3 regions of the Pseudoalteromonas sp. SCSIO 43095 genome follow, and region 1 is predicted to be linked to each of the others. Evidence: predicted binding sites of a transcription regulator. Region 1 holds the regulator's gene; each other region holds the start of a gene.
What was found. Region 1 encodes sigma-54, which starts transcription at its own class of promoters, with help from an activator protein. Its sites were predicted from a motif close to GTTGGCACGNNNNTNGNNT; they were not measured.

Region 1 (10,606 bases):
ACTTGATGATGTCGATGATATTAATACTGATATTGATGCATCGGGGCCGTTTGCCGGTATTCAGGTTCACTTTTAAGCACCGACTTTTCGAAAAGCCACCTCGTGTGGCTTTTTTAGTTACTTTGAAGCATGCCACACTAATTCAAATTCCCCTTCAAATGCTGCACCAATTAACTGTTTGTACACCTTGTTAATTGGGTAGTTCATTAATCTAAACAGTTCATCACCGGTTTGGGTAAACTTATAATAGCTAAGCACCAAATCGTTACTTTTTGCTTTTAAAGTTAGTTTTTGAGTCAAAAAGGAGAGGGTGAACTCTTGTCCTGCTTTTAATGCAGCGGATTCAATCTCTTTACGGTATAACAAATTTAAATCCATTAAGGTTAATACATCAGGAAAGCTCACACCGCTTTTACCTATGCTTAATGACACTTTATTACCTTTACCTAGTAAATCAAATAATGAGGGTTTTTTGTAATACCCCAAGAATATTAGGTGGCTACTATCCTTTTCGTTATACCCAGAAATAGACACGCACTTTCTTAATGAATCGGCTTCGCGCTGGGTCATGTGCTTGAGTGTTTGTAAACTTTTAATAGAAAAAGTACCTGGGCTAATGGTTTCGCCAGTAAAAATTTTTGCCCACAACACTTGCATAGATTGATTTGAGGTATCTTCACATAAGGCTATAAAGTGCTCTACCCAATCAGCATCGGGCTGTTTAGCGCAAGCAACATCAGGACAAAACTCCATTGCTAAGGCTAAAATAGTCTCAATATTTTGTTGCTGTTTAATCAGTAGTAAGTCTTGTCTTTTTTGAGCACGCGCTAAAATTGAATGCTCGCTATTAATACTATAAAGCGATTTGGCTTTACTTTGAGGATTATAGGTTTTTTCATCAATGGCAGGCGTATTACTCACTTTTGTGACTGAGTAACCTAGCAGTGACTCAATAATATTGGCAAGTTTAATCCTGGCTTGTGCGGTTTTGACTGTCATGGCTTTCCATTATTGCTTGTGCATCACTGAGTTGAGCGACCGTTTTTAAGTTATTTAGCCCTAGGGTCACTATATTACCTAATATATTTTCAGCAAATATAGCAACGTACCCAGAAATAAGCGGCATCGTTGCTTGTCCTTCTATTTGCCACGTGACGGTTTTTGTGTGCGGGCTAAATAGCAATTTGCTAGTGATAATATGCTCTTGATTAAATAACACACTAAATACAACTTCATTATCGCTTAATGCCGATATTGTCATTTCGCCTTTGCCCCATTTACCTTCCCAAGATTGGTAGGCTCCTGCGCCAGAGCTTGGTTCTCCAATATTAAACTTAATGTTAGGGTCTATTTGTTGCCACGGCGACCATTTATACCACTGGGTAAAGTCCTCCACTAATGACTTTATTGCGGGAGCGCGTGCGTTAATCTTTATACTTTTTTGCACATGATAATTTTGTGGTAACAATAATCCAACGATAACAAAAACCAAGAGTAAAATGATTGAAAACTGCATTATTTTTTTAAGTAGTTTAATAGGTATTCCTCATCTATTTTAATTTACAGCGTCTATCAATTATTAATTATTTAATAGTTTAACGAAGTCGCGGTTGCTTTTGATCTATTTTATCTACCTTGTATTATTTCAAAAGCAGACATTAGCCGTAATAAGTTTAGATGATTTATTAGTTTTAGTAATGCAATAAAGGTAAACAATTTTTAATCAGCGCTTTCATTTTGTGCTATATCAACGGGGATGTCGATAGGGTATAATTCGCGCCTTTTGTTATTGAACGGCCAATTTTATGAGCACATTAAAAGCTGATCGCGCCTTATTCTCATACCCCAAGTATTGGGCTGAGTGTTATGGCACAGCTCCATTTTTACCAACAACACGCGAAGAAATGGACGCGCTTGGCTGGGATAGCTGCGATATTATTATTATTAGCGGTGATGCTTATGTAGACCATCCTAGTTTTGGGATGGCCGTAATTGGCCGTGTGCTTGAAGCGCAGGGGTTCAGAGTGGGCATTATTGCTCAGCCTGACTGGAACTCTAAAGATGCCTTTATGGCATTGGGTAAGCCTAACTTATTTTTTGGTATTACAGCCGGTAATATGGACTCGATGATCAATCGTTACACCGCTGAAAAACGAATGCGCCACGATGATGCTTATACCCCGGGAAATGTTGGTGGTAAACGCCCCGATCGCGCCGTGATCATATACTCACAACGTTGTCGTGAAGCCTATAAAGATGTGCCGCTCGTGTTAGGGGGCATTGAAGCCAGCTTGCGTCGTATTGCTCATTATGACTATTGGCAAGAAAAAGTACGTCGTAGCGTATTATTTGACGCTAAAGGCGATATTTTAATTTATGGTAATGCCGAACGCCCGTTAGTTGAAGTAGCGCACCGTATCGCTGCGGGTGAAACCATAGATACCATACAGGATGTGAGAGGCACGGCGGTTATTCGTAAAGAGCCTTTACCCGGTTGGCGTGGCAGTGATTCAACAGCCATTGATAAAATTGGTAAAATAGACCCTATTCCTAATCCTTATGGTGCGGATGATGTGGGTTGTGCTAAATCAGAATTTAAGCAAGCGGGTATTGATTTAAAAGCCGAAGCTGCAAAACCAATTATCATCCAACCTGCGCGCCCTAAGCCATGGGAAAAAACTTACGTTAAGTTACCTGCTTTTGAGCAGGTTAGCGTTAATAAGCCTTTGTATGCGCATGCATCACGTATTTTGCACCAAGAAACCAACCCCGGTTGTGCAAGAGCGTTGTTTCAGCGTCATGGCGATCGCTCTATTTGGGTGAACCCGCCAGCTTATCCACTTGAAACCCAAGAAATGGATGATGTGTTTGGTTTACCGTATCAGCGTATACCACATCCAAGTTATGGCGACGCTAAAATTCCTGCTTACGATATGATTAAAACGTCGGTAAATATAATGCGCGGTTGTTTTGGCGGCTGTTCGTTTTGTTCCATTACCGAGCATGAAGGGCGAATAATTCAAAGCCGTTCTCAAGAATCAATTATTGAAGAAATTGAACAAATTAGAGATAAAGTGCCAGGCTTTACTGGGGTTATCTCTGATTTAGGTGGGCCAACTGCAAATATGTATAAACTGCGTTGTACCAGTAAAAAAGCAGAGAGTACGTGCCGTCGCTTGTCGTGTGTGTATCCTGATATTTGTAAGCATATGGATACCGATCACACACCCACTATCGACTTATATAAAAAGGCGCGTGAGGTTAAAGGGATCAAAAAGATCTTAATTGCTTCGGGCGTGCGTTATGACCTTGCAGTACGTGATCCTCGTTACGTTAAAGAGCTAGTAACCCATCATGTTGGTGGATATTTAAAAATAGCACCCGAGCACACAGAAGATGGCCCATTATCAAAAATGATGAAACCAGGTATGGGTGCCTACGATGAATTTAAAGCGCTATTTGATAAGTACTCTAAAGAAGCGGGTAAAAAGCAGTATTTAATTCCATACTTTATTTCTGCTCACCCAGGGACTAAAGATGAAGATATGGTAAACATGGCTTTATGGTTGAAATCGAATGATTTTAAGCTTGATCAGGTACAAAATTTTTACCCATCACCGATGGCTAATGCGACCACTATTTATCATACTGAAATGAACTCGCTTCGTAATATTAAAAATAATATTGAGCAAGTTGCTGTGCCTAAGGGCGCGCGTCAGCGTCGTTTGCATAAAGCAATTTTACGTTACCATGATCCTGCCGGTTGGCCAATGATCCGCGAAGCCCTGCGTAACATGGGCAAAGCCAAGCTTATTGGTAAAGGACCTAACTGTTTAGTGCCAGAAGAAGGGCGAGATGAAAGACAAACTAAAGGCGGTAAAGGTAACAAGGGCGGTCGCCCTGCACTTACTCGTCATACTGGGTTTAGTCAGTTTAAAAAAGCCAACACTAAACCTAAGGTTGGCGGTAATCGCCAGCGCGCAAGGTAAAGTAATTATCGGCTTAAACAAAAACACCGCGTATTGACGCGGTGTTTTTGTTTATAAAAAGATTAAATCAATAACCAAGTCGCAGTACCTAAGAAGGCAAATATACCAACAATATCAGTTACTGTGGTTAGTACCACACTGCCTGCAAGTGCTGGATCTATTTTCATTTTTTTAAGCAATAGTGGGATACTAGCACCCGCAATACCTGCTGCAACTAAATTCATAAACATAGCAAACGCTAAAACACCACCGAGTTTGAAATCCCATTGCCAAAGCGCAACGACACCGGCAATTAGGATAGACCAAACCATACCGTTAATCGCGCCGATAGCGAGTTCTTTTAATAATAAAAAACGTTGGTTAGTTTGGTTGATATGGCCCACCGCGATACCGCGAATAACCAAAGTTAAGGTTTGGCTGCCTGCAACCCCACCCATTGACGGAACAATACCATTGAGCACAGCAAGAATTGGTAATATAGCTAAGGTGTTTTCAAAAAAGCTCGCCACAATTGCAGCCAGCAATGCAGTTAGTAAGTTTACACCCAGCCAAATTGAGCGCTTTTTAGAGCTTTTTAACACAGGTGCAAAGGTATCTTCTTCATCATCTAAACCCGCTAAACCCAGTAAACTGTGCTCAGCGTCTTCACGAATAACATCAACGATATCATCAATGGTGATCCGCCCAAGCAAGTGTGCGTTGTCATCAACAACCGGTGCCGATATCCAGTTATGACGCTCAAACAATTGTGCAACTTCGCTCTCATCCATTGAAATAGGAATAGACTCACAGTCTTCATCCATTAACTCATGAACAATTTTTTCAGGGGGATTAGTTAATAAAGTACTCAGCGATAGGGCGCCTAAAAAGCAGTTATTTTCATCAACCACATATAAGTCATCTGTACCCTCAGGTAATTCGCCGCGTAAGCGAATATAACGTAGTACCACATCTAGAGTCACATCGGGGCGAATAGTAACGGTATCTATATTCATCAATGCGCCAGCAGAGCGCTCTTGATACGATAAAGCCTGCCTTGCACGTTCTCTATCTTGAATATCCATAGCGCTAACAACATCTTTATAAACAGTGTCAGGTAGGCTACGTAGTACTTCCCCTAAATCATCATGGCCCATGTCTTCGGTTGCAGCAGCAATGTGCTCGGGTGCCATTTGCGCAATAATGCCCAAACGTACATCTTCAGACAGCTCTTCAAGCACATCACCTTGTACATCAGGATCAACAAGCTGCCAGAGCATACGGCGAATTTTATGCGGGGATGATTCTAAAAGAAGTGCGGTATCACAAGGTGCCGTTTTTGCTAGCATGCGCCTAACTTGAACAAATTGACCACTATTTAGTGACTTAGTCACCTGTTTTAGTTGTTGTAGTGGAATATCTTGTTCTAAAGCTTCAGGCATTGGCATCCTTAATTAAATTTTATTACATGCTGGAAGGGTATAAATGCTATTCAATTTTAGTTTATCTTACTTTAATTGAGCAAACTACCTCAAGCACTATTAACCCAAGTTTAGGATGATGAGTTAATAATGAACTTTTTTATTCTTGCTCATTAAATCGTTGGTCGATGAGTTCACCTATTGCGCTAAGTGCAGGCTCAGCGTCGGGGCCTTCGCATACCACCTTAACTTCTTTGCCTTGGCTGCTTTCGAGTAACATAAGTGCCAGCACGCTATCGCCAGCGGCTTGTTTGTCATCTTGAAATAAAGTGATTGTGGCATCAAATTGCACAGAAAGCTGAGCTAATACTGTCGCCGCTCTAGCGTGTAATCCTAATTTGTTTTTTATTAAAAATGTATTTTCTAAGCGCATGACATGTTCTCGCAAGCTTTATTCTTGTTCTCGGTGGCGAATTTTTACATTGGGATGACTCATTGCAAAGCTTTCGCCAATGGTTTGCGCTAAATAAACAGAGCGGTGTTGCCCACCGGTGCAGCCAATTGCAATAGTTAAGTAGCTGCGATTATTTCGTTCTAAATGCGGCAGCCATGTTTGCACAAATGTTTGAATTTGCCATGTAAATTTTTGCACTATACTGTGACTTGCTAGGTAGTCTTTTACTGGTTGATCCAGCCCTGTAAGTAGCTTTAGTTCAGGCTCCCAATGCGGGTTTGGTAAAAAACGGGCATCGAATACGTAATCTGCTTCTTTAGGGAGGCCGTGTTTAAAACCAAATGACTCAAAGGTAATGATCAGTTGTTTATCTTTTTTTCCGAGTATTTTTTCACGAATAGACTCAGCAAGCTGATGCACACTTAAATCTGTGGTATCAATCATATAATCAGCACGATTAATCAATACATCAAGTAGTTGTTTTTCTTTTTTTATGGCTAAATCAAGCGGCAAAGAATCAATAGATAAAGGGTGAAGACGACGCGTTTCTGAAAAGCGTTTTATTAATGTTTGATCGTCACTGTCTAAATAAAATACCGTTGGTTTAGTAAAACCAGGTAAATATTCAATGATTTCATTAAACTGCTGTTGCTCTTTAGGTAGGTTACGTACATCAACACTCACAGCAATTTTATTATAACTGTCGGAAACACTGCGCACTAATGATGGTAATAAATTAAGAGGAATATTGTCTACACAATAATAACCTAAGTCTTCCACAACGCGTAACGCCACAGATTTACCTGACCCTGAGCGACCGCTTATAATTATTAATTCCATTTACCACCTTTCTTTATTACTACGATTGACTGACGATAACCTGATACAGTTCGCTATCCGATTTGGCGGCGCGTAACTGTTTACAAAATTCTTTATCATTGAGCTTTTCTGCTATCGTGGCTAAGGTTTTTAAATGCTGCTTATTGTCACCATCAGGTACAATTAAGGCAACAAAAATGTCGACCGGTCGGTTATCTATCGCATCAAAATTAATAGCCGTTTCGCTCACTAATATAAGTGCAAGAGGCTCTTGTACACCACTCATACGACCATGTGGAATTGCAATTCCTCGACCTATACCTGTACTTCCAAGCTTTTCTCTTGCAGTTAATGCATTAAGAATATCTTGTTGTGTTAAATAGGGCAGTTTATTGTGAGCCAATTCACTGATAAATTCTAAAATTCTTTTTTTACTATTAAAAAGGACCGCAGCTTTACTGCAGTCCTGACAGATAAGTGAGCTTAGTTTCATAGTGTTAGTGTCGAGCAAGTTTCTCTTTGTGTTTAATTACTTGACGATCTAGCTTGTCAATGAGCGAGTCTATAGCGGCATACATATCTTGATGCTCAGTAGAAGCAAAAATCTCAGCGCCACTAACATGAACGGTTGCTTCAGCTTTTTGGTTTAGTTTTTCTACATCGAGAATAACGTGCACATTCGTTATGTGATCAGTGTGCCTCTGTAACTTCGAAAATTTGCTATTTACGTAGTCTCTAAGCGAGTCGGTAATATCTACATGACGACCAGTTAAATTCAGTTGCATAAACATTTTCCTCTTTGTTGTACGCCTTAAATCAAACTTTTACGTTGATTAGACGGGGGAATAGCTAGAGATTCGCGATATTTTGCTATAGTTCTCCTCGCTACTTTAATTCCTTGCTCTGCCAATATATCTGCAATTTTACTATCACTCAATGGTTTAGCTGAGTTTTCTGCAGCGATTAATTTTTTAATTAATGCTCGTATTGCTGTTGATGAGCATTCGCCACCATTTTCAGTACTTACATGGCTTGAAAAGAAATATTTAAGCTCAAAAATGCCACGTGGTGTGTGCATGTATTTTTGCGTAGTAACACGTGAAATAGTCGACTCGTGCATTTCCACCATTTCAGCCACATCGTTAAGTACCATAGGCTTCATCGCCTCAGGACCATGTTCAAAAAAGGCCTGTTGTTGCTGCACAATACAGTTAGTTACTTTAAGCAGCGTGTCGTTTCTACTTTCTAAGCTTTTTATAAACCATTTAGCCTCTTGTAAGTGCGAGCGAATAAACTGGCTATCACCACTTGATTTAACCGTACGCGACATAGCTGCATATTGGCTATTTACTCTGATCTTAGGCATGCTATCTGGGTTTAGTTCAACCACCCAACGGCCTTTTACTTTTTTAACCGACACGTCAGGAATAACGTACTCAGACTCTTCTCTGACAATAGTGTCTGCCGGTTTTGGGCTGAGCGTATGAATCAACGTCATGATTTCTTTAAGCTCATCTTCTTTAAGCTTTGTTTTTTTCATCAACGTGCGATAGTCACGCGCAGCCAGTAAATCAATATGATCGGTTAAGATCATTTTTGTTTCGTTTAAAAAAGGTGTGTCTTTATCAAATTGATTTAGCTGAATACACAAGCACTCTTGTAAACTACGCGCGGCTATTCCCACTGGATCAAATAGTTGAATACGCTTTAGTACCGCTTCTATTTCGTCAAGTTCAACTTCATCTTCGGCGTCGTTTTCTTGGTTAAAGCTTTCTAATATTTCTTCACAGCTAAGGGTTAGAATCCCTGAGTCGTCCACAGCTTCTACAATTGCAATAGCTATCGCTTCATCGGTAGGGCTAAACGGCGTCAGTTGAAGTTGCCACATTAAATACTCATGCAGCGTTTCAGTCGAAGAGCCTTGATAAATAGATTCATCTTCTGGCATTGGGCCCGATGAAGAGGCAGGCGCAGCACTCATATATTCATCCCAAGTAACATCCATAGCCATATCATCGCTAATGGTGTCTTTGGTCATTGCTTCGCCGCTATCTTGCTCATACTCGCTAGGTTTATCGTCAGCTGAGGCACTTAGCGTTAAGTCATCGTTATCGGCTTTTTGTTCGTTTTTACCTGCAGTGTCTTCGCTGTAATCGTGTTCTTCAACTTCAAGCAAGGGGTTGCTATCGAGCGCTTCTTGAATTTCTTGCTGGAGATCCAATGTACTGAGTTGCAATAAGCGAATTGCTTGTTGCAATTGTGGAGTCATTGTAAGTTGCTGGCCCATGCGCAGCTGTAATGATTGCCTCATGTATCTCTAACAATCCTTTTAAATTACGGTCTGTTGACCTTTACGATTAAAATTTGTTCAAACTAGGGGCGGTTTAATTGCGGCGCGAGGTTTGTAACCTAGTGGGCTAAGTCAAAACCGAGCAACAAAGAGTAAATCGTCCCTAGGCAGAACCCGAAGGGCAGCGCCTGTTTGGCATTGATGCTGCGTTATCGCCTATTTATGGGGAAATACCACACCACATAGGCTCTGCCTTGCCTAAATACCAAACAGACTGCTGCAAATTCAACCTTGATAGGTCAACAGACCTAAGTATGATTAATCTTAGCAGATGCTTAGTGGAATAACACACATATTAGAGCTTGAACTGCTCGCCCAAATAAACATCGCGTACTGTTTTATCGTTTAATACGTATTCAGGAGTGCCTGATGCAATTAACTCCCCATGAGAAACTATGTAGGCTTTTTCACAAACATCAAGTGTTTCGCGCACGTTATGATCTGTAATAAGGACGCCAATGCCACGGTTTTTAAGATGCTCTATAATCTTTTTAATATCTAATACTGAGATAGGATCAACCCCCGCAAAGGGTTCGTCTAAAAGGATAAATTTAGGGTTTGCTGCAAGCGCGCGAGCAATTTCAACGCGGCGACGTTCACCACCTGATAAAGCCATACCTTGACTATCGCGGATATGCTGAATGCTAAATTCATCAAGTAAATTATTTAAAGTATCTTCGCGTTGTTGTTTATTTAATTCTTTACGTGTTTCTAAGATAGCCATTAAGTTTTGATAAACAGTCAGCTTTCTAAAAATAGACGACTCTTGCGGTAAATAACCAATCCCTAAACGCGCTCGGCTGTGCATCGGTAATAAAGTAATATCTTTATCATCAATTGATATTTTGCCTTTATCGCTAGGTACAAGGCCTACAATCATATAAAAGGTGGTGGTTTTACCTGCACCATTAGGGCCAAGTAACCCCACAATACTGCCAGCTTCAACCTCTAGGCCAACGTTTTTCACCACTTCACGACCTTTGTAGCTTTTAGCTAATAGCTCTGCTTTTAATGTGCTCATGGTTGGCCTTTATCATCTTCTTTTTTATTTTCAACAGGCACTAAAATAGTGTGTACACGGTCTGTTGAGTTTTCGTCTTTTTCTGCGCTAATTAACTGCTGCTCGATATCGTAAGTGATACTTTTAGCTGTTATTTTTTGACCTGCTTGAGCAATGCTTGCATCGCCGATTAAGGTTAAAAAACGCAGCGACACATCGTAACGCACTTCATTAGCACTGGCGCTCATTATGGTGCCATCAGCTTGTGTTTCTTCAAAATATGCAGGGCTGCCTGTGGCAATTAATAACTGTTTGTTATCGCCTAGGTCATCGCGTTTATGCACTTCTAAACGGTCAGCTGTGATACGGCGATTACCATGAATAATTTCAACATTTTTCTCAAAAATGCCTACGTTTTCTTTTAATTGGCCTTCTTGTTTATCTGCACTAATTGAAATTTGATTCGCAGCGGGGGCTTCAGCAGGTTCAGCGCTATTACTGTTAAAAGCAATTAATAGTGAGGGAACAATTAAAATTTTAAATAGATTATTGGTCATAATATAGGGTTCGCGTATGGTTAATAAGTTTAATCAC
Region 2 (10,606 bases), 1.2 Mb from region 1:
TGGCCGCTTCGAGTAAAGTGGAGATTATTAGCGAGCTTGAAATAGAGCTCGTCGAAGGTAGCCGAGACGAGCTATTTGCTTTAGCAGATAAATTAATAAGCCAAAACAGTGTGCGCTTGGGGCTTTATTCAAAAGCAGCAAGAGGCTACCGCCTAGCGGATAACACACCGTTACAACCGAGTAAATCTATCGGTTTTGTTAAACTTACTAAGCAAGCCACTCAAGAGCAAGCACTTATTGAAGCCATGGGCTTTGGTATTCGCTTTGTGCAAAAACATGAGCAATGCTATTTTGATAAGCCAAGTTTAAAAACATTAAAACGTGTGACTGACGGTATTAGTTTAATTCGTCATAACTTTTGGTTATTTGATGATATTGTCAGTAAAGACAGCACCGAGCATCTCAGAACGGAGCTAAAGTGGTTATTGAGTGAATTAGCATGGGTTGAAAATGCCATTCAGTTAAAAACTTACACTTCTAAGCGTCATGCTTTTTATAAAAAAATAAACAGTGCGCCCGCCTTAGCTCAAGTTATTAACGATTTAAAAGAGTTACAACCGAGTATTGATGATATTTTTGCGCTTTTTCATAGTGCGCGCTACAACCGTTTATTGCTGAGCTTAACAACGTGGCTGATAAATAAGCAGTGGCGTAAAGACTGGAGCCAAGCAGAGCTTCAAAACGCTGAGCAGCCCGTTATTGATATTGCTCATCGTTTATTTGATAAAGATTGGAAAAATTTACACCGCTTATTGCCTAAAGAGCAAAGTTTATCGGGCAATGATTATTTAAATTTTCGTACTCAGTTAGAAAATAGCTTACTCAGTGGTAACTGTTTAGGTGCACTGTTTGATAAAGATGAACGATTAGAATTTAGACTCCCTTGGCTCGATATTTCTCATGGCATGTATGAGCTAAGTACGCTTGATTATTTAAAACAGCTGTGTGGCGGACAAGAAGATGCTCAACTAGCAAAAATACAACTATGGTTGGAACAAAAGTCTGACTTTTTAGTCAGTGCCATGGAGCAAAGTCGACACGCTTCATTTGATACAGAACCGTATTGGCTTTGATGGCTAAGCACTTTTGCACGCTTAACTTGTTGCAAAAGTGCATTATTCTATCGCTTTTGTGTTTTGTTACAAATGTGTAAAATCTAGCTGAAATACTCACGACAAAGCAGTACGCAGCAAAGCCAACCGTCATTCGCACCGGTAATTGCACGCATAGCTAATGACCTCAGTTATATACAAAAAAAGTGACCTGAGTGGTCACTTTTTTAATTGTTATAAGCGCATAATCATTAGTATTTAGCGGATTGACCGTCTTTAGGAATAGACTGTTTTATAAACTCGCGTAAATCGTTGTTAGAGCTTTCTAAATCTGCATGACGTAGGTACATCATATGACCACTACGGTAGCCTTTAAAGCTTAATCTATTTTGCATTTTGCCACTTGGATCTAGTTGCCACATTGTGTATTTAGCATCAAAGTAGTTTGTTGCGCCATCATAATAGCCAGCTTGAACCATCACATTTAAATACGGATTTTGAGCCATAGCTAAACGCAAGTTTTCACCTGTATTGTTTCCGCTTCTATCCCATGGGTGAACGTTACCAAATAAGTTATATTTGATATCGGTTTTGTAATTAAGCTCTTCACGCAGGTAGTAGTTAATTGCAGGGGTAAAAGAGTGCAGCCACGATGTAAGCTCTGCCCAGTAATCTGGTGATTCACCGGCATCGCGTTTATCAATTCCTAAATAACGAGAATCCAGACGACCAACCATTTTTCCGCGTTCACGTAATAGCTCTTTCCAAAAAAATTGTGTCGGGATGTCTAAGTTATTTTGGCTAACAAATGTTTCAGATAGACCTGCATATTCGGCCATTTTTTTAATAATACGACGTTTTTCATCTGGGGCAATAAACCCGCCTTTTGCAAGCGCTGGAATAAGCTCATCAACAGTAAACTGTTCAACTTCTGGTAATAGCTCGTCTAAGTCTTTTGCTTGTAAATCGGCGTTTAGTGCTTTGTGATACCACGCTGTAGCTGCAAAGTAAGGTAGGCGATTAGCGGCTTTTACAGGGCCATCGCGCTTAATGCCAATATCGGTAGGTGAAACGAGTACAACACCGTTAATGTACATCCACTGACTATTTTGTAGCTCATGCGCTAAGCCTGATACACGCGTTGTACCATAGCTTTCACCAATTAAAAATTTTGGAGAGCGCCAGCGTTCATTTCGAGATACAAAAGTATTAAGCCATTCTGCTAGGTATTTTATATCGGCATTCACACCAAAAAATAACTCTTTTTGTTTATCCTTTGGTAGAAGGTTACCATCTTTATCTTCAACGACACGCGAATAACCCGTGTTTACAGGGTTTACGTAAACGATGTCTGCTACGTCTAAAACCGAATAAGGGTTATCTTTAACACCGTAAGGTTGAATAGGGTAGCCTTCGTCGTCAATTTTTAAAACGCGTGGGCCGGTGTATGCTAAATGCATCCAAACTGACGCTGAGCCTGGGCCACCATTGAATGAAATAAGTAATGGGCGCTTTGTTCTATCATCGACCTTATCGCGCGTGTAGTAAGTGTATTGAAGGGTTGCGATGGCGTCTCCCTTGTCATCCCATACCGGTTGTGTGCCAGTTGCTACTGTGTAAGAAAATCGTTCATTATTTATTTTTGCTTTGTGCTGGGTAACCACTTTACTGTCAATATCAATACGACGTTGATTATCGGCAAACGAGGCGCTACTTAGGGTGAGCGCAATAGCGGCAATGGGTAAAAATAGACTTCGACTAAATTTCATAAGTGACCCTTTTTATTTTATGTACTGCAGTTATAGCGATATTTGAGTAAAAAACAAAAGTATTGAGACTAGCTGCCGATAATAATCGTTGAGTTAGCGAGTAACCACCTCTGTTAAGAATAAACTTTGTTTAATAGTTAGACTTTTTTTAAACGCCTTCTTTGTATTTCATTGATATCGCACCAATGCAGTATTTTGCATAAAAAAAGCGCACCTAAATGGTGCGCTTTTTTGTTTTATATATTATTTATTTTTTTAAGTTTATGTTTTTATTATTAATTTAAAAATGGCACAAAGGTTGGATTGTATAGAGGAAATACAATAACAAGCTAGCGTCCTAAGGGGGCCTTTGTGAAAATGATCAGTGCAATAATAAAGCCATTCAAACTAGATGATGTGCGTGAAGCACTCGCTGATTTAGGCATCGAAGGAATGACAGTGGTTGACGTTAAGGGATTTGGACGTCAAAGAGGGCATACTGAGTTATACCGTGGTGCTGAATATCAGGTTGACTTTATACCTAAAATTAAACTTGAAATTGCTACTCGTAGTGAAAATTGCCAACGCGTTGTAGAAACCATTACCAAAGTCGCTGGAACGGGCAAAATTGGTGACGGCAAAATTTTTGTTTACGACCTAGACCAAATCGTCCGTATTCGTACTGGCGAGCTTGATGATGATGCAATTTAAGGGGGCAACATGGAAAATACAATTATAGAGCTGAAGTTTTCGCTCGATACGTTTTACTTTTTAATGTCTGGCATCTTAGTCATGTGGATGGCAGCCGGTTTTGCAATGTTAGAAGCGGGTTTAGTGCGCTCTAAAAATACCACAGAAATTCTAACTAAAAATATCGCGCTTTATTCTATCGCGTGTACTATGTTTTTGTTGATAGGCTACAACATTATGTACGTAGATAATGTTGAAGGCGGCGTTATTCCTTCGTTTGGTGGGCTAATAGGTAGCCAAGCGGCAGATGCTAATCATTCACTAGAATCTGACTTTTTCTTCCAAGTAGTGTTTGTTGCAACGGCCATGTCTATTGTATCTGGCGCCGTAGCAGAGCGTATGAAGTTATGGGCTTTCTTAGTGTTTACAGTAGTACTTACAGGATTAATTTACCCAATTGAAGGTTACTGGACATGGGGTGGCGGCTTCTTATCTGAATTAGGCTTTGTTGATTTTGCAGGCTCTGCAATTGTCCATGCAACGGGTGCGGCTGCAGCGCTTGCGGGTGTAATACTACTGGGTGCACGTAAAGGTAAATATGGTAAAAATGGTGAAATTTACCCAATTCCAGGTTCAAACTTGCCACTTGCTACATTGGGTACGTTTATTTTATGGATGGGTTGGTTTGGCTTTAACGGCGGATCACAGTTATTAATTTCAGACAAAGAAAACGCAACAGCGGTAGGTCAAATATTACTTAATACCAATGCTGCTGCAGCTATGGGGGCAATTTCAGCCTTGTTCTTATGTAAACTTTTATGGGGCAAAGCCGATTTAACCATGGTACTTAATGGTGCACTTGCAGGCTTAGTGGTTATTACTGCAGACCCATTATCACCATCACCACTAATGGCGTGTTTATTTGGCTTACTAGGTGGCTCATTAGTGATACTTAGTATTGTCGCACTGGACAAAGCGAAGATAGATGATCCCGTGGGTGCTATTTCTGTTCATGGTGTGTGTGGCATCCTAGGTATCGTGCTAGTACCGGTTACTAATGCTGAGGCCAGCATTGTTAATCAGTTGATTGGCCTACTATGTATTATTAGTTTTGTGTTTATTGCTTCATTCATTGTATGGGCAATCCTCAAGCAAACTATGGGTATTCGTGTTACCGAAGAAGAAGAGTTAAACGGTATGGATCAACACGATTGTGGTATTGATGCTTATCCAGAGTTTGTATCAGTTAGAAGTAATTAATTAAAAGTATTGTGTGTTCAATCAAAGCCCTACTCTGTTAGGGCTTTTTTGATTTCAGGGGAGGTTAATTTTTCAGGTGCTAAGGTAATGTGATAAGCTCCTCGCGTTAAATTAACCTTCGGAATATATTACACTTAAATGGCTGAAAAAAAGAAAACATCGACCAGTAAACCCTCGACTAAGCGCGCTACTAAGTCAACGAAATCATCGGCGCGAAAAAGTGCGACCAAAAAAACTTCAAGCACCGCAAAACGGCCACTTTTTAAAACGTTGTTTTCTATTTTTTGGAAACTGAGTCTGGCGACTTTTATCGCCATTGCACTTTATTTTATTTACCTTGATGCAAAAATAACTCGCCAGTTTGAAGGCAATAAATGGCAACTTCCGGCACAAGTATATGCCCGCTCAATGACTTTTTTTCCAGGCCAGTTTTTATCAGAGCAAGAGGTTTTATGGGAGCTTAAGCGCTTAAACTACACGCCAGTTAATCGCTTAAGTCGGACTGGGCAGTATATTAAAACAGCCAATAGTATTAAGATTTTTCGCCGTGACTTTGAATTTTATGATGGTTTAGAGAGCGCTCATGTTATTGAATTGCGCTTCTCTGGAGAGAAGGTAGCCAGTATTAAAGATAAGTTTGGACGTCGTTTAAACACTGCCAGATTAGAGCCTGTACAAATAGCCCGTATTGGTAATGACTCAAAACAAGATAGAGAGTTTGTACCATTAGATAAATTTCCTGACATGCTTAAAAATACCTTATTAGTAGTTGAAGACCGCGATTTTTATGATCATCACGGTGTATCGGTATTTTCAATTTTACGCGCTTTGTATACCAATATTCGCGCAGGCCGCACCGTACAAGGGGGGAGTACATTAACCCAGCAGCTGGCTAAAAATATTTACCTTACCCGTGAGCGTTCGTTAGTACGTAAAATTAATGAAGCCTTTATTGCGCTTATTCTTGATTACCGTTACTCAAAAGATCAGATTCTCGAAGCCTATTTAAACGAAGTGTACTTAGGTCAGTCATACAACCAAGGGGTACATGGAATGGGGCTGGCCGCCGAGTTTTACTTTGCCAAACCTGTTGATGAACTAGAGTACGACCAAATTGCCTTGCTGGTGGCTATGGTTAAAGGCCCATCTTATTACAATCCTAGACGTTACAAAGAACGTGCTATGGAGCGTCGTGACCTAGTGCTGCGTTTAATGGTCGATAACAAACTTATTTCTACTAAAGAGTATAGAGCCTCGTTAAAGCGCGCAATTGATATTGCACCAATGAAAGCCAGCTTGCAAAAGTCTTACCCAGGTTACTTAGAGTTGGTTAATCGCGAGCTGAAACAGCTGCTACCTGATCAAGAAGTGTTAGATGCAGGGGTGCGCGTATTTACCTACTTCGACTTGCAAAAACAAACCGCAATGGAAGAGTCGATTCAGGCCAGTTTACCTTATTTGGAAAGGCGTCCAAATACCAAAGAATTAGAAGCGGCAATGATCTCCGTTAATGTTGAAAAAGCCGGTGTATCAGCGTTAGTCTCTGGACGCGATGTGCGTTACTCAGGGTTTAACCGGGTGCTTGATACCAAGCGCAATATTGGCTCATTAGTTAAACCGGCAGTGTATTTAAGTGCACTGCAGCTTCCTCATTATAACTTAGCGACGTTACTTGATGACTCGCCCGTGCAAGTCACCAACGAAGAGGGAAAAGTATGGCAGCCAGAAAACTTTGATCATCAATACCGTGGTGCCATGCCTCTTTATAAAGCATTTAGCCACAGTATTAATATACCGGCAGTTAACTTAGGGCTTGATGTAGGCGTCGATAAAGTGGCTAACACGCTCAGGGGCTTAGGAGCTAAAGGCTATATTAATGAATACCCATCGCTGCTATTAGGGGCTATTGAAATGTCGAGCTTTGAAGTGGCACAGCTTTATACCACGATTGCAGCAGACGGTGAATACAGAGAGCTGACGTCTATTTCTGCGTTAACCGACTCTGTTGGTAAAGTACTTTATAAGCACAAAGTAATTAACGAGCAACGCTTTGATAAAGATGCCATGTACATGACCAAATATGCTATGAAGCGAGTAACTAAAGATGGCACCGCTAAGCGCTTAAACTTACATTTTCCGTCAATCCAGTTGGCAGGTAAAACAGGTACCAGTAATGAATTACGCGACAGCTGGTTTGCTGGATTTGATCAAAATACAGTAACGGTTGCATGGATAGGCCGTGACGATAATAAAAGCACCGGCTTAACCGGCAGTGTTGGCGCGCTTGAAACCTATATTCGTTATTTAAAACCGCTAAACCCCCAAGCAATTGCCGATACCCGTCCGCCTTCAATTAGGTGGGCATTTGTAAACGAGCAAACCGGGAAGCAAGCACCACCGGGCTGTGGCAAAGTGATTCAGCTACCGCTTAGAGCCAGTGAGTTTAAACCAAGACCAGAATGTATTCGTTAAATAGTAAAAACAAAAAAAGCCCGAAAGGGCTTTTTTTATGGGTAAGTGATCTTATGAGCTAAACGTTATAGCTTGGCAAAAGCGCGCTCTGCCGCTTCAATCGTTGCCTGAACTTCTTGCTCTGTGTGCGCAGCACACACAAAACCAGCTTCAAACGCTGAAGGCGCTAAATAAACCCCTTCTTCAAGCATTAAGTGGAAGAACTTTTTAAAGCGCTCTAAATCACATTCAGTAGCTTGTTGGTAAGTAGTTACTTTTTCTGCATCGGTGAAGAAAAAACCATACATGCCGCCAGCGTAGTTAGTCGTTAAGGCAATACCTGCTTTTTTAGCTGCGGCTTCAAAGCCTTCACAAATCGCTTTACTAATGGCTTCTAGTTTTTCGTGAACGCCAGGAGCGCTTAGTAGTTCAAGTGATTTTAAGCCTGCTGCCATCGCAATAGGGTTACCTGAAAGTGTACCCGCTTGATAAACAGGGCCTACAGGGGCTATGTAATCCATTATTTCTGTTTTACCACCAAATGCGCCAACTGGCATGCCACCACCAATTACTTTACCTAAACAGGTTAGGTCTGGCTTGATGTTGTAATACGCTTGAGCGCCACCAAGGGCGACACGAAAACCTGTCATTACTTCGTCAAAAATAAGCACAGATTGGTACTGATCACATACTTCACGCAGACCTTCTAAAAAGCCGGGTACTGGTGGAATACAGTTCATGTTACCGGCAACTGGTTCAACAATAATACACGCGATTTCATCGGCGTACTTGGCAAAAATCGCTTTTACTTCTTCAATATTGTTAAACGAAACGGTGAGTGTGTGCTTAGCTAAATCTTCAGGAATGCCTGGAGAGTTAGGTACACCCATAGTTAATGCGCCAGAGCCGGCTTTTACTAGCAGTGAATCTGCATGGCCGTGGTAACACCCTTCAAATTTTAAGATTTTGTCACGACCAGTAAAGCCACGGGCTAAGCGAATTGCGCTCATTGTTGCTTCTGTACCTGAGCTTACCATACGTACTTTTTCGATAGATGGGACTAGCTCTTTTACTTTTTCAGCCATTAAAATTTCAGCTTCAGTAGGTGCACCGTAGCTTAAACCATTTTCTACCGCGTCATGCACTGCTTGTTTAATTTCAGGGTGATTGTGGCCCATAATCATTGGACCCCAAGAGCCTACATAATCGATGTAACGGTTGCCATCAGCATCAAATGTAAACGCGCCCTGTGCTTTAGTAATAAACAGCGGAGTACCACCTACACCATTAAATGCACGCACTGGTGAATTTACGCCACCAGGAATAGAGTCTTGAGCTCGTTTAAATAAGTCTTGGCTAATTGTCATGAAAAATCCTATTGTTTTATCACTTTAAAATTAAAAGCTTAGCTATCGCGTTTGCGGCTAAACCAAGGAACGTCTACTTCATACTGCTCGACTTTGTTTTCTACGCCGAGGGTTAAAGCAAACAGTGCCATACGAATAAGTACGCCATTTTGTACTTGGCGGAATATCGCTAGATTGTCGTTAGCATTTAAGTCGTTATCAAGTTCGTTTGCCTCTAAACGGCTATCGCGAGGAAGCGGGTGCATTAATACTGAATTAGGTTTGCAATGAGTATTATAAATAGACTGGCTAATTCTAAATCCACCACGGTACTTATTAGCTTCTTCTTGTGATGGAAAACGCTCTTCTTGGATTCGTGTTTGATAAACGATATCGGCTGCTAAGTTACCTTCCATTTTATCTACCAGTTCAATTTTATGACCGGCATTTTCAACCGCAGATAAAATCGAGTCAGGCATTTGCAAGCCATTAGGGGCAACCATCGAAAACTTAATGTCTTTGTAATGGCATAATAACTTTGATAGCGAGTGAACAGTACGGCCATATTTTAAATCGCCGACTAGCGCAATATGCATACCATCGATATTTTGATCGAAGCGGTTAAGTTCACGCTCAATAGTTAATAAATCAAGCAGTGCTTGAGTGGGGTGCTCATTAGGGCCATCGCCACCGTTTATTACTGGTACGCTGCAACCTGTTGCAAATTCAGCTACCGAGCCTGAGTCAGGATGGCGCATAGCAACCGCATCAGCATAAGCTGAAATAACGCGTGCGGTATCATAAAGTGATTCGCCCTTAGCAAGCGCAGAGCTTTGCATGCCGGTGGTTTCACGAACCAGTCCACCGAGTAAGTTAAACGCAGTGCCAAAACTAACACGAGTACGTGTACTGGGTTCAAAAAATAGATTTGCTAAAATAGCGCCTTCAAGCACGTTGGTCCGCTTTTGTTTTTTAGCATATGGCTCCATTTTTTTTGCTACAGCAAATATGCGTTCAATACAGTCTCGGTCGAGTTGATTAACAGAGAGTATATTTTCACCTTGGAAACTGAACATGGGGTTATTCCTAGTTATTCAAAAAGGCGCGATAATCCACAAAGGAGCACGCAATCGCGCGTATTATACAAACTTAGTATGCGACTTGGCAGCGTAATTTATAAGCCTTTGCTAAAAGCTTGGCTTAATAATCGCCAAAGCGACAATAACGAGTAGCGCTAAAACTGGTAGCTCGTTGAAAATGCGATAAAACCGATCGCTTTTAGTATTTCTATCGTGTTTAAAATCAGCTAACAATTTGAAACAGTAGCCATGATAAATATATAAAATAATCACCAGCACGAGTTTGTAATGCAGCCACATGCTGTAACGAAACCATTCGCGGCCGTATTCAACAATAGTTAATACGCCAAATACTGCGGTAAGCACCGCAAAGGGTGTAACAAAATAAAGTAGCCGACGTTCCATTACTTTTAGCATTGAGTTACACGATTTTTCTTCACTCATAGCGTGATAAACAAAAAGTCGAGGTAGGTAAAAAATACCGGCAAACCAAGCAATCATAAAAAATACGTGCAAGGTTTTGTAAATTAATAATGCGCTCATATTGTTCTCATTATTGTTAAAGTAAACTGTTACGTATGGTTAAAATATGGTGGATTTGATCCCACCTTAGTAATCCCATAATTTGTTGATTATCTAGCAAGTTATATACATAAAGTGCACCACTGCGTTTATCATTCAAAATTTCAAATGCATCTGCAAGGGTGGCTTGGCTGCTAATACCTTGTAAGCTAATGTATTTTATATTGACCGCCTGATCAGACATTAAACTTAAGTCATATTCAGCTAGGCGATAACCATTTTCTTCATCAAATACAATTAATGGTGTTTGGCTGTCCATGGCATCTAGACTGTTTTTTATTTGCTCTTTATCGTCGGAGTAGAGCAGTTTAAAGTCTTCATCCATGTCATCCATCACTCCTACTTTTTGTAAGGCTTCAGTGGCGGGAGAGACATGATAGGGAAGCCCTTGAAAGTCT
Region 3 (10,606 bases), 1.0 Mb from region 1:
ACTTAATGCGTGAGTCGGGTGTGGTCGATAGGCTAAGTAACAGTGCTCAAAACGAAATTATTAATATAACCACCATATTTCTAGGACTAGCGGTAGGCTCTAAGCTTGCTGCCGAGCAGTTCTTAACAGTGGAAACCATTGGTATTTTAGTACTGGGCGCAATGGCGTTTGCTATTGGTACGGCCTCAGGTGTATTTATGGCAAAAGGCTTAAATAAAATATCAAAAACCCCAATTAATCCATTAATTGGTGCAGCGGGTGTATCGGCTGTTCCTATGGCGGCTCGTGTAGTTAATAAAGTCGGTCTTGAAAATAACCCGCACAACTTTTTACTGATGCATGCCATGGGGCCTAATGTAGCTGGCGTACTGGGAAGTGCTGTTGCTGCAGGTATTTTATTAGCACTTGTTGGCTAGTAATATTTAATCCAACCATTAGCGCAGTTTACTGCGCTTTTTTTTGCCTAAAATTTAATGTTTTAGATTAAGCGGTTTCTTGTATAGGATTTTTTGTTTAAAGTAATCACTCTTCATTTTTTTAAAGGGCTGTCAAATGTTACACACACCGCTGGCAAAATATTTACCCAAGGTTAGTAAGCTTGTATTTGGTTGTATGGGTTTAGGAGGTGCTTGGAATAAAGACGCCATTAACAGTGGGCACTTAAAGCAAGCCCATTCATGCATAGACGCAGCATTGGAAAGCGGGATTAACTTTTTTGATCATGCTGATATTTATACTTTAGGCAAAGCTGAGCACGTTTTTGGTAAAGCGTTGGCTGAGCGTCCTGAGCTTAGAGAACAAATGTATATTCAGTCTAAGTGTGGTATTCGCTTTGCTGATGAGAAAAACCCGCAGCGTTATGATTTTTCTGCTGATTGGATTGAGCGTTCTGTTGAGGGCTCACTTAAACGATTAAATACCGACTACTTAGATGTGCTTATGTTGCATCGCCCCGATCCATTAATGGAGGTGGAGGAAGTTGCGCAAATATTTAGCTGTTTAAAAGAAAGTGGCAAAGTGCGTCATTTTGCAGTTTCAAATATGTCTCAACATCAAATAAGGTTTTTGCAGCGCGCTTTAGATATGCCAATTGTGGCAAATCAAATAGAGGCCAGTTTACAAAAACATCAGTGGGTTGATGAGGGCATTTATGTGGGTAATGCCGATGGCAAAGATATTAACTTTACCCCAGGGTGTGTTGAGTATTGTCGTGAGCATGACATTCAAATTCAGAGTTGGGGCAGTTTGTGCCAAGGTTTATACTCAGGCGGTGACCTGTCAAAAGCGTCACAAGCGGATGTAAACACGAGTATTTTAGTTAGTAAGCTTGCTGTTTTATATGGCACAAGTGCAGAAGCTATTGTATTGACATGGCTACTTCGCCATCCTGCATCGATTCAGCCAATTATAGGCACAACTAATGTAGATCGTATTAAGGCATCGAGTGATGCAATTAATATTAATTTAAGTCGAGAGCATTGGTATGAGTTATATATTAGCGCGAAAGGCTGCGCTTTGCCGTGAGTTAATACCCGTTTCAATATTATTTGAACAAATTGGTATAATACAAAGGTGTTGATATGAATATATTTGTCATTTTAATTAGCTTAGTGATTGCTTTGGTGATCATTATTCCTTTGCTAGAAAAGTACCAAAGTAGAATGGGGCTAGAGGGTGCTACCAAATACAGCAAGTATATTTGGCCATTAGTCATGATATCTTTGGTTGTGCAGCTAATTTACGTACTTGTAAATTAAGTTTGAAACTTAAATATCACACACAAAAAAGCCTTTGCGGGTAACCCCAGCAAAGGCTTTTTTATTTAATCAGTGAAGTGGTTATCTAAGTGCTAGTTGTAGCTCACGACTGCGCTCTAGTTGTGCGATAAAGTTATCAGCAATAGGCTTAAATTTAGCAAGCTCTGAACGAGGTAATGGTTCAGACTTAGGTAGTTTTACGGTTTTAGGGTTACGGTGAACGCCGTTAACCAAAAACTCATAATGTAAATGCGCACCGGTTACACGACCAGTTGAGCCAACAGTACCTATTTTTTCTCCCTGTTTTACCTTTTGCCCTGTTCTGACTAGGCGCTTGTTAAGGTGTAAGTACTTAGTAACATATTGAGTACCATGGCTAATAAATACGTAATTACCATTATATTTGCTATAGCCTGCTTTAATTACTTTACCATTACCCGATGATACAACTGGCGTACCGGTACGTGCAGCGTAATCAATGCCGCGATGTGCTTTCACTTGTCCTGTAACGGGGTGTAGGCGGCGAGGGTTGAAGCTTGAACTAATATATTTGAAATTAACAGGCGCACGCAAAAAGGCTTTTTTCATACTACGGCCTTCAGGGGTGTAAAAGTTACCGTCTGTGTGACGAATAGCGGTGTAACGCTCACCTTGGTTTATAAATTCAGCGGCAATTATTTTACCGGTGCCAATAAACTCACCGTCAACAAAATGAGACTCATAAATTAAGCCAAATTCGTCACCCTTGCGAATGTCGTTTGCAAAATCGACGTCCCAACCAAATATATCGGCAAAGTTCATGATTTGGCGTTCACTTAAACCTGCTGCAATTGCAGAGGTCCAAAAGCTACTTGAAATTTCCCCACCGGCTGTTTTGCTCAGTGTTTCTATTTCTTTGCTGTCAATTGAGGTGTCGTATTGGCCTTCGTCATTAAGTGTGACGAATAGCGTATCCGTTTTAGAAATAACGTAGCGTAATTGAGCTAATGAACCGTCTTCGGCGGTAGCAAAGCTTAACGTTTCACCTGGGTGAATTTTAGTTAGCTTACGTGTTTCAGCGTTGGTGTTTACAAGTTTATGCAGCGTTTGTGCAGAAAAACCAGCGCGCTTAAAAATAATCGCTAAATTGTCACCATTTTTAACTTGGTGATCGACAAAATCATATTCTGGAAGTTTTTGTGCTGCCTGCTCTGAATTTAGGTCAGTGAGTTTTTCGTTCTCACCTACTTTAATTTGTAATTCATAGCGCTTACCAATTTCTAGTGTGTTTTCACTATTGTCTTTGGATGCAGTGGCTTTTTCAGAAGGAAGAAAGGCTAAGGCAACAATAGCAGAAACCAAACCTAGAATAAGCATTTTGTGTTTTTTGGGGAGCGTGTTAACCACGTGAACCATAACGTGCCTTTTTCTGCTGTCAAGATAATAAATAGGTTATATTGCAGGATATAACGAATAATCTGTGAATACTAGTATTTTGTAGATTTAAACTCGAGTTAAATTAGGCTAAAATCGTAGGGTATTCAGGCTGTTTGTGTTTAAAGTTGAACTGTTACACTATTTTATATTCTTGGATACTTTGCTTTTTCATCATAATGTTATATTAGTTTATAAAACGGTTTAATTACGAGAAGTGATTAATTTGTAAACTGTTTTTAGTTTGTGATAAACACTTTTGGCGTATTATTAATCGCTCGTTTATATCCCCTTTTAGAACGTACACCCTGCATTTTAGTTGGTGCTGCGATTAGTTAAAAAAGTTGTTCTAATTAGGTGGAAATTTGTTATGTTAGCTAAATAGTTTTATTTGCTTTGTGATAACGCGCTAGCAATAAACCGTGAGCATATTACACCCCTTCGTTGTCAGAATTTTTGGAGTAACACACAGTGGATTTACAAACCGCTCTAGCAGAGATAAAACGCGGTGCAGAAGAGATATTAATTGAAGATGAGTTGGTTGAAAAATTAAAGTCGGGGAAAAAGCTAAAAATTAAAGCTGGTTTTGATCCTACGGCTCCAGATTTACACCTAGGTCACACTGTACTCATTAATAAAATGAAAACCTTTCAAGATTTAGGTCATGAGGTTATTTTTTTAATTGGTGATTTTACCGGTATGATTGGCGATCCAACGGGCAAAAATGTGACCCGTAAACCACTTACACGTGATGACGTGCTTGCCAACGCCGAAACCTATAAAGAGCAGGTGTTCAAAATTTTAGACCCGGCTAAAACAACCGTCGCTTTTAACTCTACGTGGATGGAGAAATTAGGCGCTGCGGGGATGATAAAATTAGCCGCGCGTCAAACTGTGGCGCGTATGCTTGAGCGTGATGATTTTAAAAAGCGCTATGCTGGCGGTCAATCGATTGCGATTCATGAGTTTTTGTATCCACTGGTGCAAGGCTGGGATTCAGTCGCATTAGAGTCAGATGTTGAGCTAGGCGGCACCGATCAGCGTTTTAACCTATTAATGGGTCGTGAGCTGCAAAAAGATGAAGGTCAAAAACCACAAACAGTATTAATGATGCCTTTACTTGAGGGAACTGACGGCGTTCAGAAAATGTCGAAGTCACTCGGTAATTATATTGGTATTACTGATACGCCTTCAGATATGTTCGGTAAAATCATGTCAATTAGTGACGTACTCATGTGGCGTTACTACGATTTGCTAAGTAGCCTTTCTATTGAGCAAATTGCAGCGCAAAAACAGCGTGTAGAGCAGGGCACTAACCCGCGCGATATTAAAATTGAATTAGCTAAAGAGCTAATTGCGCGTTTTCACAGTGAAGCTGATGCGCAAGCTGCTCATGATGACTTCATCCAGCGTTTTCAGAAAAAAGCTTTGCCAGATGAAATCCCTGAGCTGACAGTTAATATTGATGAAGAGTCAATTTTAATCGCTAACTTACTTAAAGAAGCGGGCTTAGTAGCGAGTACCTCAGAAGCCATGAGGATGATCAAACAAGGTGCAGTAAAGCTTAACGGCGAAGACAAAATTACAGATACCAAATTGGAAATTGCAAAAGGCACAACGGCTATTTACCAAGTAGGTAAACGCAAATTTGCAAATATCACCGTAGCTTAAAACTTCGGACATTATAAAAACCAGCTACGGCTGGTTTTTTTATGCGAACTTAAAAACGAGAACAGCCTTAATAATTTCAACGCTAATAATAATCAGAAACCAAAAAAGGCGAGTTTGGTTAAGTGTATTGAGTAGTTGTGGTACGTCATCGGCGTTGGGAAGACGCTCTACACCGACACGCATTTTATTAAAACGCTGTGTATTATAAATAGCAGGCCCACCAAGTTGTACCCCCAAAGATGCAGAACATACACTAAGTAACCAGCCTGTATTGGTTTGATAGAAGTGTCGGCCATAATGCTTAATATAATGCATGCTTTTTTTACTGGCCTTTAGTGAGGCAATTGTCAGCGCGAGTAAACGTATGGGAATGTACTCAACAATAAAAAGAACCAGTTTAAGCGGCATCAAAAAAGAGCTATTTGGGGCTATATCACTTCGCCACGCCTGTTGAATTAAAGTGATTAAACGATAGGCTAAAGCGGCGACGGGGCCCAATACTAAAAATATGAAAATTACCACAAAGTAATGACGCGCCGTTCTAAGTATGACACTTTCCATAATGGCTTTAATGATCCCGGGGCTTGAAAGTGCAATAACTTCACGGGCTACTAGTGGCTTTAATAATTCGCGTGCTGTCGATTTTTGATTTTTTTTGACTAGCCTAGCTATGCGTATCGCTTTTTTATTCAGGCTACTGTTTTCTAGGCATAAATATAAAATAAGACCTGATAACAGCTCGGGGTAAAAGGCAAACTGAAGCAGTAAAACTACAATAATAAGCACAGTACTAAGTATAAGCGTACTTGCCATTGAGGCTGCTAAATAATGATATTGCTTGGTGTCTGTTTTTTTATAAATACGCTGGCTTATAGCGCTAAAAATAGCAGAGAGTATGTGGTTAGGGTGATACCAACTTACTAAAGGTAAAAAGCGCTCAGCAAGGAGCGCACAAATAAATACAATAAAGTCCAAATGATTTTGAACAATATTATTGAGCATTTACAGCGTAACCGCCGTTAATTTCTCAAGTAAAGCTACGACCATTTTTGATGAATTTATAGAGGCTGTTTCTAAGTATTCTTCAAATGATTGCGGCGACTCTTTGCCTGCAATATCAGACATTGAGCGAATAACAACAAATGGTGTATTAAGTGCAAAACACGTTTGCGCAATTGATGCACCTTCCATCTCTACTGCTAGCATTGTAGGGAAGTCACTGCGTGCTTTTTCAATACGAACAGGGTCGCACATAAACGAGTCGCCGGTGCAAATTAAACCGACAAGGGTTTTTACTTCACTAATTTGTGCAATTGTTTGCTCGGCGGCTTCTACAAGTTTAGGGTGAGCAGTAAAACCTGCTGGCATTTGTGGTACTTGGCCAATTTCGTAACCAAACGCTGTTACATCAACATCGTGATGACGTACTTCAGATGAAATTACTACATCGCCAACGTTTAGTGATGGGTCGAATCCACCGGCAGAGCCAGTGTTAATAACACAATCTGGATTGAAGTTATCGATAAGTAATGTGGTTGCGATTGTCGAAGCGACTTTACCAATACCTGATTGCACTAAAGTGACGGTATTGCCTGCAAGCTCGCCTGTGTAAAAAGTAAAACCAGCCTTGGTTAAAACTTGTGGATTTTGCATCGCCTCGCGCAAAATTTTAACTTCTGGCTCCATTGCGCCAATAATACCAACATTCATAGTGTTAAATTCCTGAGTTTGAATACGGTGATTATACTGCAAAAAATAACGTGGGGTAAAACAAACAAAAATGCGAGCTTAAAAAGCCCGCACTTTATAAACTTATTGATTATATTTCAGCAAGGGCTGTTGATTGTGCCTTTGCTTGAGAAGGAGACAATACCGCAGGTTTATGAACTCTAACACGCGTGGGTCGTGAAGATTTAGATGCCGCTGGCTTACCTAATTTAAACATAATTGCATCGCGTACTTCGCTTGGGCGGTAGCCTGCCTTCACTTTCATACGAATATGTGGAATACCTGCGGCTTCCAATGCGCCATTAACAAACCAGTCGCGCTGTGCTTTGTGGCCATCTTTATTGGCGTTATTAACTAAGTCAACCGCAGCCACTATGGTCATTTTTTCTTTATCTACTAAAACAAAGTCGAGCTGCTTATTTTTTGCTTTAGCCATTGCCGCACGTTTAGATTTAACAGACAGGCCTTGTTTACAGTCAATCACATCGATTAGTTTAACGCGACTAACAATTTTATATTGATCGCCAACAGCGCGCTCTAATAAATTCAGAAACGCCCCTTCTACTTGGGTAAATACACTTTGCTTACGAGTAAAAGGATAAGGGTTTCCGCCGTCATCATTAAATTTTGACGCAACGACAGATGCCCCAACAACTAGCACTAATATTAATAATAAAGCGAATTCCATACGGTAACTCCATAACAACAAATTGACACTGCTTGTCTAAAGCAATTTATGTGCCCAAATAGTTGTTATGGTTGTTTTATTAACGAATGGGGATGAGCACTATTATGCTTTATAGCCGCCTTCAATACCTTTTACGGCAATCGCAACTGCATCATGAGCATGTAAAGACTCATAATGGTTAATTTGCAGGAAGTAATCGGTAAACTCTTTTGACTCTAACGTCGTTTTAATTTTTCGTGCTGCGTCTTCACAAAACATTAAATTTTGACCGTTTAAGCGAGCAAACTCTTGTTCGTCTTCACGTTTTACCGCAGCTTGTACTGGTGTTTTTAGTTCATCTTCTAGTAAGTTTATTAAGTTAACCACATCAAACTGTTTAATGTTATTTGCTAATTTAACTTTAACATTAGCAATTGAACGCTGTGAATGCGGGGTTGCTACAATGCCTTGAGTTGTTCCAAGCCACTCTAAAACTTCTGATTGAGTGAGTGTTTCTTGAGAAAAATTTTCGCTGAATGCGTTTTGAATTAATTGGCGAGCCAGTGCTGCAGAGCAGGGGCAAGTTGATGAATAAGTCACATCAACGCTGAGCTCAAAACTAATAACGCCTTGATTTATAGTGCTGGTAAGTACAATGGGATAGCTTTTCCAACCTGCTTTACCACTAAGTAATGACTTACGGCGTAGCGGCAATTCAAATTTAAATTCAATGTGTGCTTTATCACTTAAGCCTTCATGACTGGTGATAAAGGTATCTAAGGCTTGTGCTAAGGTTTCTGGATTGACCTGTTGCTCAGTTGAGAGGTGATCCAACGCTAAAAATAGTCGCGACATATGAATGCCTTTAGCATCTTCTTTGTGTAAATTAACAAAGGCGCGTGCTTTTGCATTAACGGTAACTGGAGCTAAATCAAGAGATTCAAAAATAAAAGGCAGCTCTATATCGCCCATACCTACCCAGTCTAATTTACCTGTTTGTAATGCGGCAGCCGTGTTAGCAATATCTGGCATAGTTTTTTGCATGATACGTTACTCGTTATTTGCAATATTTAAAACGCCGCATTTTACACTAAATAAAGATTTGCTGAAATGCAGCAAATAACACCAAACATGAAATTTTATTGTTTTTGTCGCACAACATGAAAATAGCTGATAGAAAATGCTAAAATTAGCCTTTAACCTTGAAAGGTCAACAGACCCTAAGCATTTAGCTAAGAGAAAAACTGATATATGACTGATTCTTCTTTGAACCCGTGGGTTAGAGTTCTTTCCAGTTCAATAACTCGTTTTGGTGAGTTTAAAACTGCAGCTATTTGCTATGCATTATTACTGACAATATCGCTGGTTTTATCAAGTATGTTTTATTACGTTGCCATAGGCGAAGTAAACTTGGTTGATATACTCGCCGTGGTATTTTTTACCTCGGTTGTTTCTCCTTTAGTTATCAGCATATTATTAAACTCTATTCGGCAACTTGATGCCTCTTATGCTTATTTAGATAGTGCCACAAAACAAGAGAAGCTTTTAAATCAAACCCTCAAAGACAATATTAACCGTTTAAACATTGAAATTGACGAACGTAAAATGGCTTTTCATGCTAAACACCGAGCAATAGAAGAGCTTAGGCGTGAAATTGCAGAGCGTAAAAAAACACAACAAGAACTCGCACAGCAAGGCATGTTACTGCGCTCAATTGTAGACTCCTCGCCGGATTTATTTTATTACCGCGATAACAACGGGGTGTTTGCTGGTTGTAATAAAATGTTTGAAGAGGTGATGGGTAAAACCAGTGGTGAACTTATTGGTAAAGCCGCAGAAGAAATATTCCCAAGCCACTTTTTATCAGAAGTACTCAGAACCGATGAGCAGGTTGAGCGTACGCACCAAGGTTTAACTATAGATGTGGAGTACTCAGTAAACGGTGAAATTAGGTGGTTTGAATTGCGTAAACTTCCCTTTATTAATGAACAAGGGGATTACATTGGTTTACTTGCGTTTGGCCGTGATATTACCAGTCGTAAAGAAGCTGCGCAGGCACTAGAAACAGCTTATAAAGATAAAGGGAAATTTATTGCCACATTAAGCCATGAGTTACGCACACCGCTTAATGGTATTGTGGGCTTAACGCGCATGCTACTGGATACCGAATTAAACAAACAGCAACGCAGTTGGTGTAATACCGTGTTTTCAAGCGCCGAAACACTAGGTAATATATTTAACGATATTATAGATTTAGATAAAATTGACCGTGAGCAGTTAGATATTGCCGCCAACGAAATTAATGTTTCGGACTTTATCAACGATGTAGTTAACTTTGCAGGCCTTATTGCTGAGCAAAAAGAGCTTTCGTTTGAAGTGAAGCGTTCTGGCATGCTTGACATATATGCTTTGCTTGACCCGACCCGTTTACGCCAAGTGGTGTGGAACTTAATTAATAACGCTGTTAAGTTTACTCAACAAGGGAGCGTAATCTTAGATTGTGCCAGAGAAAACCGTGAAGATGGCCCTTGGCTTATTATTAAAATACTCGATACCGGTGAAGGCATTCCACAAGAGCAACTAACACGCATTTTTGACATGTACTATAAAGCGCCAGATCTTAAAGGCACCAATGCCATTGGTTCAGGTATTGGCTTAGCTGTCACCAAAGCGTTAGTAAGCGCAATGAAAGGCACAATAACGGTTAATAGTACCCCAGGAGAGGGCAGCTGCTTTACGGTACAAATTCCGCTGAATTTATGTAGTGCTCCTACCGAACATAGTTATGTTGGGCGTAGCTTATATATTTTATTAGTGGAGGATGTGCCACTTAATGCTGAAATTGCTACTAACCTACTAGAACAACGTGGACACGAAGTGCTGTGGGCTGAAACGGGTGAAGATGCTTTATCGTTTGTCGAAACTGAAGATGACTTAGATTTAGTCTTACTTGATATGCAGTTGCCTGATATTAATGGTGACGAAGTGGCAAGACAAATTCGCGCTCAAAGTCATTTTGATCAGCTTCCAATAGTGGCATTAACGGCCAATGTACGTAGTGCTGAAGAGGAGCTTGAGGGTATTTCTATTCAAGGCGCACTAGCTAAACCAATAAACACAAGCAAGTTAGATAATATGCTCGCTGAACTCTTTGGCATTAAGCAAGCGCAAACCGAGGCTCCTCAACGAGTGGTCAATCAAGCGTTATTAAATCAAATTAATACTGACTTGTTGGATGTTGAAACCATTGAAGACTTTGTAAATTCGATGGGCGTTGAAGTATTTAAACGCAGTAGCCAGTTGTTCGCAAAGCTAAATCCGCAGTACCAACAAGAGCTGTTAGCTTCGTTAAACGCTGCTGATAGAGAAG

Region 2: LOC50_RS09810 (P-II family nitrogen regulator) is a predicted target of sigma-54. The motif match lies at 3,107-3,125, and genes of this name have one in related genera.
Region 3: LOC50_RS10840 (DUF2726 domain-containing protein) is a predicted target of sigma-54. The motif match lies at 7,297-7,315, and genes of this name have one in related genera.

The regions. Positions count from the first base shown of each region.
Region 1 covers NZ_CP087995.1:262,614-273,219, forward strand. The annotation lists gene LOC50_RS01230 (TIGR04219 family outer membrane beta-barrel protein) at 1-76, shown strand, start outside; gene LOC50_RS01235 (TIGR03899 family protein) at 118-999, opposite strand; gene LOC50_RS01240 (SRPBCC family protein) at 968-1,516, opposite strand; gene LOC50_RS01245 (YgiQ family radical SAM protein) at 1,806-3,989, shown strand; gene mgtE (magnesium transporter) at 4,052-5,410, opposite strand; gene LOC50_RS01255 (HPr family phosphocarrier protein) at 5,550-5,822, opposite strand; gene rapZ (RNase adapter RapZ) at 5,841-6,683, opposite strand; gene ptsN (PTS IIA-like nitrogen regulatory protein PtsN) at 6,703-7,155, opposite strand; gene hpf (ribosome hibernation promoting factor) at 7,160-7,447, opposite strand; gene LOC50_RS01275 (RNA polymerase factor sigma-54) at 7,474-8,973, opposite strand; gene lptB (LPS export ABC transporter ATP-binding protein) at 9,308-10,033, opposite strand; gene lptA (lipopolysaccharide transport periplasmic protein LptA) at 10,030-10,569, opposite strand; gene lptC (LPS export ABC transporter periplasmic protein LptC) at 10,559-10,606, opposite strand, start outside.
Region 2 covers NZ_CP087995.1:2,065,444-2,076,049, reverse strand. The annotation lists gene LOC50_RS09820 (CYTH and CHAD domain-containing protein) at 1-1,073, shown strand, start outside; gene LOC50_RS09815 (S10 family peptidase) at 1,304-2,821, opposite strand; gene LOC50_RS09810 (P-II family nitrogen regulator) at 3,173-3,511, shown strand; gene LOC50_RS09805 (ammonium transporter AmtB) at 3,521-4,750, shown strand; gene mrcB (penicillin-binding protein 1B) at 4,889-7,222, shown strand; gene hemL (glutamate-1-semialdehyde 2,1-aminomutase) at 7,288-8,568, opposite strand; gene LOC50_RS09790 (aspartate carbamoyltransferase) at 8,607-9,623, opposite strand; gene LOC50_RS09785 (CopD family protein) at 9,735-10,169, opposite strand; gene LOC50_RS09780 (chloride channel protein) at 10,186-10,606, opposite strand, start outside.
Region 3 covers NZ_CP087995.1:2,301,072-2,311,677, reverse strand. The annotation lists gene LOC50_RS10875 (sodium ion-translocating decarboxylase subunit beta) at 1-416, shown strand, start outside; gene LOC50_RS10870 (aldo/keto reductase) at 553-1,524, shown strand; gene LOC50_RS10865 (hypothetical protein) at 1,581-1,757, shown strand; gene LOC50_RS10860 (peptidoglycan DD-metalloendopeptidase family protein) at 1,839-3,152, opposite strand; gene tyrS (tyrosine--tRNA ligase) at 3,642-4,841, shown strand; gene LOC50_RS10850 (cobalamin biosynthesis protein CobD/CbiB) at 4,881-5,843, opposite strand; gene mtnN (5'-methylthioadenosine/S-adenosylhomocysteine nucleosidase) at 5,844-6,551, opposite strand; gene LOC50_RS10840 (DUF2726 domain-containing protein) at 6,661-7,257, opposite strand; gene folE2 (GTP cyclohydrolase FolE2) at 7,360-8,280, opposite strand; gene arcB (aerobic respiration two-component sensor histidine kinase ArcB) at 8,488-10,606, shown strand, end outside.